Regions from separate parts of the Paenibacillus sp. FSL W7-1332 genome, predicted to be linked through region 3. Evidence: predicted binding sites of a transcription regulator. Region 3 holds the regulator's gene; each other region holds the start of a gene.
The links. Region 3 encodes Rex, which represses fermentation and respiration genes when NADH is low (regulators of the CRP and FNR family bind a similar motif). Its sites were predicted from a motif close to TTGTGAAATATTTCACAA; they were not measured.

Region 1: MKX98_RS32245 (cytochrome ubiquinol oxidase subunit I) is a predicted target of Rex. The motif match lies at 1,097-1,114, and genes of this name have one in related genera.
Region 2: MKX98_RS01190 (flavocytochrome c) is a predicted target of Rex. The motif match lies at 1,436-1,453, and genes of this name have one in related genera.
Region 4: MKX98_RS01705 (DUF438 domain-containing protein) is a predicted target of Rex. The motif match lies at 980-997, and genes of this name have one in related genera.

What each region holds. Positions count from the first base shown of each region.
Region 1 is NZ_CP150209.1:7,097,519-7,099,726, reverse strand. It holds gene ade (adenine deaminase) at 1-908, shown strand, start outside; gene MKX98_RS32245 (cytochrome ubiquinol oxidase subunit I) at 1,196-2,208, shown strand, end outside.
Region 2 is NZ_CP150209.1:243,082-245,289, forward strand. It holds gene MKX98_RS01190 (flavocytochrome c) at 1-1,234, opposite strand, end outside; gene MKX98_RS01195 (TetR-like C-terminal domain-containing protein) at 1,637-2,203, shown strand.
Region 3 is NZ_CP150209.1:2,688,320-2,690,527, forward strand. It holds gene dinG (ATP-dependent DNA helicase DinG) at 1-555, shown strand, start outside; gene MKX98_RS11930 (redox-sensing transcriptional repressor Rex) at 618-1,283, shown strand; gene MKX98_RS11935 (amidohydrolase) at 1,258-2,208, shown strand, end outside.
Region 4 is NZ_CP150209.1:399,742-401,949, forward strand. It holds gene MKX98_RS01700 (FAD-dependent oxidoreductase) at 1-543, shown strand, start outside; gene MKX98_RS01705 (DUF438 domain-containing protein) at 1,085-2,208, shown strand, end outside.

The sequences.
Region 1 (2,208 bases), 3.1 Mb from region 3:
TGAACCATGTGGTCCGCCGCGCTATGGAAGAGGGCGTGGACCCGGTTACGGCGATCCAGCTGGGAACGATCAACGTGGCTCGTTATTTCGGGATGGACATGGAGCTTGGCAGCATTTCACCTGGCAAAACGGCGGATATATTGCTGATTGATGATCTGTTGAGCATGGTCCCTTCCGTTGTGATCACGGATGGCGAAGTGGTTGCAGAGAACGGCCGACTCGTGAAGGCGTTCCCTGTATATCAATACCCGGAAAAAGCTTTTAACTCGGTCAAACTGCAGCGTTCGCTTACTGCGGATGACTTTCTGCTGCGCAGCAAATTCGATGCAGCGCGCACGGAAGTGAACGTGGTGCGCGTCATCGAGAACAGCGCCCGTACCGCTAAAATGACAGCGGTGCTCTCCGTGGAGCAAGGGGTGATCCAGCCAGACCTGGATCAGGACGTGGTTCAGCTGGCATGCATTGAACGCCACGGCACGACGGGGCAAATCTCGCTCGGTTTTGCGAGCGGCTTCGGACTGAAATCCGGCGCAGTTGCGTCCACAGTAGCGCATGACAGCCACAATCTGCTGGTGATGGGCACGAATGCCGAAGATATGGCACTCGCGGCGAATGAGCTGGCCGCGTGCGGTGGCGGCATGATCGTAGTACGGGACGGCAAGGTGCTGGCGAAGGTGGCGATGCCGATTGCCGGTTTGCTGGCGGACCGTCCGGTTGAGATCGTAGCGGAGGAGGTCGCTGCCTTGGAGGAAGCTTGGAAGGAGCTCGGATGCTACATTCATGCCCCGTTCATGACCTTCTCGCTCATTGCGCTGCCGGTGATTCCGGAAATCCGCATAACCAACCGCGGGATCGCGGACGTAACGGAATTCAAGCTCATCGAGACCGAGATTGGCGCGGTTCAATAAGGGCGCAGATACACCGAAGCAGGCTGGCCTTCATGTCAGCCTGCTTTTTATATTGTAAATACAGGCTTTTAAATCGCGAGCAGAGGCAGCGAGTCCTTTCCATTTTCCTCGATGTGCACAAAATCGCAATTCACTTAGTGATTTTCGTCACAAATTTATAACTTTTTGCTCCAGTTTCAGTCCTGATATTGTGATGTTTATCACAATCCTTTAGGGCGTGGTCTGCGACAATACAAAAAGAATCAAATTTGAAGTGATCACGTGAGCTAAAGGAAGGGGTATCTGATATGGATCCGGTTATGCTGGCGCGAATTCAATTCGCATCGACAACCATTTTTCACTTTATTTTCGTACCGTTGTCCATCGGGTTGGCGTTTCTGATTGCCATCATGGAGACGATGTATGTTGTTAAAGGCCAGGAAGTCTACAAGAAAATGGCGAAGTTCTGGGGAAAGCTGTTCCTGATTAACTTTGCGGTCGGGGTTGTGACAGGGATTCTGCAGGAATTCCAGTTCGGCATGAACTGGTCGGATTACTCAAGGTTTGTCGGGGACGTATTTGGCGCACCGCTTGCCATTGAAGCATTGCTGGCGTTTTTCCTAGAGTCGACGTTTATTGGACTGTGGATATTCGGTTGGGACCGTTTATCAAAGAAGGTCCATCTGCTTAGTATCTGGCTGGTGTCCTTCGGCACCCTGATGTCCGCATTCTGGATTCTGGCAGCGAATTCGTTCATGCAGCGTCCCGTCGGATTCGAGATGAATAATGGGCGGGCGGAGATGAATGATTTCTTCGCACTGATTACGAACGGTCAGCTGTTGGTGGAGTTCCCGCACACGATCTTCGGGGCACTGGCAACCGGGGCGTTCCTCGTTGCAGGTGTGAGTGCCTACAAGCTGATGAAGAAGCAAGATTTGGATTTCTTTAAGAAATCATTTCACATCGCCATCGTGATTGGCCTCATCACCTCCATTCTGGTTGCGGTATTCGGTCACCAGCAGGCGCAGTATTTGGTGGATACGCAGCCGATGAAGATGGCCGCTGCGGAGAGCCTGTGGGAAACGAGCGATGATCCTGCGCCTTGGACGGTCATTGCGGCCATCGATCCGGATAAGCAGGAGAACACGATGGAGTTTAAAATCCCGTATTTGCTCAGCTTTTTGTCCTACAGCAAGTTTTCCGGTGAAGTCATCGGGATGAAGGAGCTGCAGGCGCAGTACGAACAGCAATATGGTCCTGGAGACTATATTCCGCCGGTTCGTACCACCTTCTGGAGCTTCCGGATTATGGTGGCCGCTGG
Region 2 (2,208 bases), 2.4 Mb from region 3:
TATCTTTATTGTTCTTCACCGCGCTGTTCCATGTATCCAGTGTGGCTTGAAGCTGATCAGCTGGAACGCCCATTTCATTGGCCAAAGCCTCGATCGAATCGCCCTGAATGACAAAGCCCATTTTTTCATATTGCTGAATCGCTTTAACCCGGGATTTTACCCCGGAATCGAACACAAGATAAGCCGATTTTTCAGGAAGCTTATTGATGGCGGCGGTGACGTTATCCCGAGTATCCAGCTCGTTTGTGAAACGTTTGCCTTGGCTGGAAACGAGGATGGCCCCTTCTCCCCGAACGGCTTCCCCGATAAGATAAGATTTCTCCTGCTGAACCGTAGGGTGAACCTGGATTTGATCCATATCGACCGTAGTGCCGCCGAGTTTTTCAATCATGGTAATGCCGTCACCGGTGCTGCCTTCTTGATTGGTGGTCACGTAACCTTTCAGATCGGACCGAACTTCGGAGATCATGTCCATGTTGGCTCCGAAACCGCCGGTTGTCACAACGACGGCATCCGCTGCAATAGATTTCTCGTCTTTCCCGTTGAAGATGACTTTGACGCCGTTTGCTTTGCCCTCTTTTTCCGTAATATCCGTTACCTTGGCGTTGACGAATAGCGGAATTTCTTGTTCTTGTACATTTTTCACCAGACCGTTGACAAGGTATTGTCCTACCGCCGAGCCGTCCTCAGGACGGTGCGTGCGCTTCTCGTTCATGCCGCCCGTAATGGTGATATTGTTCAACCGAATCCCGATGGAATCCAGCCAATCGATCGCGCTTGCCGAATGGTCAACGAAGAAACGAAGCATGTCTTTGTCGTTGGTTTCATGACCGCCCTTTAAAGTCTCTTCATAAAATAAATCGTTGCTGTCCTTAATGCCCTGTTCTTGTTGGAACTTGGTTTCGGAAGCATTCATGCCCGAGGATGATTTTATGGTATTCCCGCCGGCAATCGGCATTTTTTCAAAAATGACCGGAGTCATGCCTTTTTCTTTTGCCTCAAGGGCAGCAGACATACCGGCTCCGCCTGCACCGACGATGATGATATCATACTTTTCTTTGAGCTGATCGATCGGCGTATACCCGGTTTGGGACGCACCCGAAACGGCCGTATCTGGGGCTTCTTCTTTTTTTGCGTTGTCTTGACTCTGATCATGGGTCCCGCCGCCGCATCCCGCGATGGCGAGCATGAAAGAGAGAATGAGTATAAGCGTTGCTGCAACCTTCTTTTTCACTGTGTAACCCTCCACTTTCTCTACATCTATTTAGTTGACCATAAAGAGCCAAACGAAAAAGGAGGTTTACCGTAGAAAAACGAGAAACAATAGGGTGTGCGAGTGTGGCCTTTATTCTTCGAATCTCAGATCTTCCCCGGTTGCCTCCCTCCGTCAGCCTCGTTAGGTCCACTTCATTTTAATATAGGGCTGTTAATTAAGTGGTGAATTATTTCACAATATAAACTTAATTTTTATTTACAACGATGCCATCGGGTTGCGATTTTCTCGACTTCTGCGCATTTCCAATCTATTTGCCTTCATAGGGTCACCGCTTTTTCGCGTTGAGTTCCTTTATAATGAAGGTGTATCGTCTGACTAATGGCCTTTGTGAATGATTACGCTCTGGATTGGAGGAGTTTTATGGCACAAACAACAAAAAAAGCGCTTGCCCTATCGCTAAAAAAAATGCTTGAGAAAAAAACGCTTGATAAGATTACCGTCATTGATGTTGTCGAGGACTGTGAAGTGAATCGGCAGACGTTTTATTATCATTTCAGGGATATTTATGATCTTGTGGAGTGGATTTGCACAAGCGAGGCTACCATAGCGCTGGATGGCAAGAAAACGTATGACACGTGGCAGCAGGGCCTATTGCAAATATTTGAGTATGTGCTAAAAAACAAGGCGTTTGTGACGAGCGTCTATCATTCTATTAAACGAGAGCAGCTGGAAAGGTACCTATTTAACGTAACGTATCATCTTTTGATAGGGGTTATTGAGGAAAAGGCCGTTACGATGTCGATCAGGGATGAGGATAAGTCGTTTATCGCTGACTTTTATAAATATGCGTTTGTAGGGCTGATGCTGGATTGGATTGCGAAAGGGATGAAAGAAGAGCCCTCTGCGATTGTGGACCGGCTGAGCATTTTGATTCAAGGCGATATCTTTTTCGCGCTGGAAAAGTTTAAATTGCACCACTCTCATTAGACAAT
Region 3 (2,208 bases):
CTTGTCCTGTTCACCTCGTACCGCATGCTGCGTCAGGTGCATGAGCCCTTGAAGGAGGCGCTGGGATCCAGCGATATTACGGTACTGGGACAAGGGATGGACGGAACCAGCCGTACCAAGTTAATCCGGAGATTCCAGGATAGCAGCGCTTCGGTTCTGCTGGGCACCAGCTCCTTCTGGGAAGGAGTAGATATACCCGGTGAGGCGCTCACCTGCCTTGCCATCGTCCGGCTGCCGTTCCAGCCGCCGAATCACCCTCTGGTCGAAGCCAAGAGCGAGCTTCTGCAGCAGCAGAAGAAGAACCCGTTCATGAAGCTTTCGGTTCCGCAAGCGGTCATTCGCTTCAAACAGGGATTTGGCCGACTGGTACGGACCGCGCAGGATAAGGGGATTGTCATCGTTTACGATACTCGGGTCATTGAATCCTATTACGGGAAGTATTTCTTATATTCCTTGCCTGGACCGAAGATGGAGCACATGCCGACAGAGGGGATCGTTCCCCGAATTTCGAAATGGCTGCAGGAAGAGGCAGGCATAGGGAACCAAGCTGAATAAAGTGAAACCATGAACGAGCACAAACAAATGTAGATATTAACCTATTATTAGGGGGAGCATGCATGAAATCGGAAAAAATTTCGGAAGCCGTGGTCCGCAGATTACCTGTATACTTGCGCTATTTGAATGAGCTTCAGAAAAGGGAGGTCTCCACGGTTTCCTCCCAGGAACTGGGGCAGAAACTGGACCTCAATCCTGCTCAAATTCGTAAGGACCTAGCGTATTTCGGTGATTTTGGACGGAAAGGGATCGGATATGACGTATCTTATCTGATCGAGAAAATTCGCCAGATTCTAAAGCTGGACCAGAAGATCAATGTCGCATTGATTGGGGCCGGTAATCTTGGACATGCATTATCGAATTACAATGCATTTCTGAAGGACAATATGAAGATTGTGGCGGTTTTCGATTCGTATTCTCCCAAAGTTGGTATGAAAATTAACAATTTGGTCGTACAGCCGATGGAGGAACTGGAGAAGACGGTTCATGAGTACGGCATTCGTATCGGGATTATCACCGTTCCGGATTTTGAGGCGCAGAATGTAGCGAATCAACTTATCGCGGCAGGCATCGAGGCTATCCTGAATTTTGCGCCGACCATCCTGAAAGCTCCACCCCATATCCGGATCCATACGGCAGATTTTACTACGGATTTGCAGAGTTTGGCCTATTATTTGGATAACGGCAAGGAGGATGCAGCACATGACGACAACGAAGTGGATGGTTAAAAACGGAACGTTTGCGGTACTAGAGGAAGGCAGATCCGTGTTACGTGGATATATGGTCGTGGAGAACGACCGGATCACTTACCTGGGTGAAGAAGAGCCGACTGTCCAAGAGGGAACAGAAATCATCGACGGAACCCATCTGTTTTTCCTGCCTGGATTGGTGAATACGCACGGACATGCGGCCATGTCGCTTCTTCGCGGGTATGGCGACGATCTGGCACTGCAAGTATGGCTTCAGGAAAAAATGTGGCCGATGGAAGCCAAATTCACGGCCGACGATGTATACTGGGGAACCTCGCTCTCCGTGCTGGAGATGATTAAAGGCGGAACCACGACATTTGTGGATATGTATGATCATATGGATCAGGTTGCAAAGGTAGTAGAGGACTCAGGCATGCGCGGCGTTCTGACGCGCGGTGTCATCGGATTATGTCCGCCTGAGGTGCAGCAGCAGAAGCTGGAAGAGGCGGTTGCATTCGCGAAAGACTGGCATGGTCAGGCTGACGGTAGAATTACGACGATGATCTCACCGCATGCACCCTATACGTGCCCGCCGGATTTCATCGAAAAATTCGTGCAAGCGTCACATGATTTGAATCTGCCTTTGCATACGCATATGTCCGAAACGGAAACGGAAGTAGCTCAGAACGTAAATGACTACGGACTTCGCCCTGTTGCCCATCTAGAGAAGCTTGGCATGTTCTCCCGTCCAACGCTGCTTGCGCATGCCGTCCATCTGACCGATGAAGAAATCGAAATTCTGGCCAAACATCAAGTTATGGTTTCGCATAATCCAGGCAGCAATTTGAAGCTTGCCAGCGGCATCGCTCGCGTGCCTGCACTGCTGAAAGCCGGGGTCACCGTGTCTTTGGGTACCGATGGACCTGCCAGCAATAATAATCTGGATATGTTTGAAGAGATGCGG
Region 4 (2,208 bases), 2.3 Mb from region 3:
AGCGCGACCGACGTCGAGGAACTGACTTTGGCGGAGGAGGAAGGGCGCAAACAGGTGCTGATGATGGCGGAATTTTTGAAATCGCGGGTGCCTGGATTTGCCGAGGCCTCCATTTCCTCGGTTGCCCCCCAGATCGGAATTAGGGAGTCGCGCCGAATCGACGGTCTGTATCGGTTAACGATGGAGGACGTGGTGACGGGACGACATTTTGAAGACGGCATTGCGAGGAGCGGTTATCCGGTTGACTTGCATGATCCGTCAGGCAAAGGGATCATGGAGGCTACCATCGAGAATGACGGTTCCTACAGTATTCCATACCGCTGCCTGGTGGCCCGAGGACCAGTAAATCTGCTCGCGGCAGGGCGCTGCATTTCCACCACGCATGAAGCACTGGCGACCACGCGCTTGACGCCAAGCTGCATGGCTACGGGAGAAGCGGCGGGCACGGCGGCGGCCCTGGCCTGCAAGATGGGAATCACCGCGGTGGAAGTCGATGCATCGCAGCTCAGGGAGATGCTGTACGCCCAAGGGGCGATTGTGTGAAGAGACGCGGGCTAGCCGCTCCGGTATAACTTGGGGCGGCTCCGTATTTTTGTAGTGTGTTTGAGGCGGACTGCTTTTTTGCATCTCCTTAAAGCTCGTTTGTAGGTTTCCTTGTTGATTCAGACGAAGAAATTCAAAAGTGTATTGCTGATTCAGAAGTACGAATAGCCTGTGTTCGGGTTGGTGGAGCCTTGGTAAAAGAGTGTTACGGATTTTTTACTATAGGGGTTCGACCCCCTTCTATACATACAATAATGAAGCGACCGTAACCGGTCGCTTTTTGTTTACGGTCCCCGTAGCAATTCGGAAACAAGGGTTGTTACGTATATATGGCTGAGCGGGCTTCGTTCAGTCGTGCGGCCATTCCGTCAAGCGGATAAAGATTTTTCGAAGATGACGTATCACCTTTTCTATGTTCAATGAATCTTCATTCCCTATGTGCTTTTAATCACAAGTCACGGTGCATGAGAATGCTAGTTTAGAGAAGTAAACAGAATAGAACTTTATCTTTATATAATGAATCAAAACAGAGGTGATGAACATGAGTGAATTAATTAATAACCGTGAGGAAGGAATTTCTGCTCATCGAACTGCCCGGCTACATTTGCTCAAGGAAATCATTAAAGAGCTTCACCATGGAAAAAGCGTGGAGGAAGTAAAGTCAAAATTCAACCAAGCTGTAGGCGAAATATCGGTTGATGAAATATCGGAGCTGGAGCAAGTGCTGATGGAGGAGGAAGGAATCCCCGTAACCGAAGTACAGCGACTGTGCAGTGTGCATGCTGCGGTATTTAAAGGTTCCATCCAAGACATTCACAGAGCCCATAAGCCTGAAGAGCAGCCTGGACATCCTGTGTTTACCTTTAAGATGGAGAACCAAGAAATCGATCGACTGGCAAACTTCAAAATCGCACTGCATCTGGATCAGTTTCTTAAGGATCAAGGAGAGGCAAATCGCCTCAAATTGCTGGAGGATTTCAGTCTTCTCTATGATGTAGACAAACACTACAGCCGCAAAGAAAATTTGCTGTTTCCTTTTCTTGAGAAATACGGAATTTATGGACCGACCAAGGTGATGTGGGCAGTAGATGACGGTATCCGAATGGGCATAAAAGAAGTGAAATCCAAACTTACTCATTTTGATGGGCATGCCGAGATCGTAGTGGATCTGGCCAGACGCGTCTTAAACGAAGTTACAGAAATGATCTATAAAGAGGAACATATCTTATTACCTATGGCTCTGGAAAAGTTGACGGAGGATGAATGGCTTCAAATTGCTGCCCAAAGCGAAGAGGTCGGTTATTGCTTAATTGCGCCTGATCAACAATGGAATCCTGAAAGAGCAGCTGAGCCTGGCGCAGATCAGGGATTGGCGTCTTCTCCGCTGCAAGAGGGATATATCCGAATGAGTACAGGCATTTTATCGGTCAAACAGATGGAATCCATTTTAAATCATTTACCGGTCGACCTAACCTTTATCGATGAACATGATATCGTTCGATATTTTTCCCAGGGCAAAGAACGAATCTTCGTTCGAACTAAAGCGGTGATCGGCCGAAGTGTTCAGAACTGCCATCCTCCGCAAAGCGTTCACGTCGTCAATCAGCTCCTAGCTGATTTCAAAGCAGGTGTCAAAGATGCAGAAGATTTCTGGATCCCGGTTAA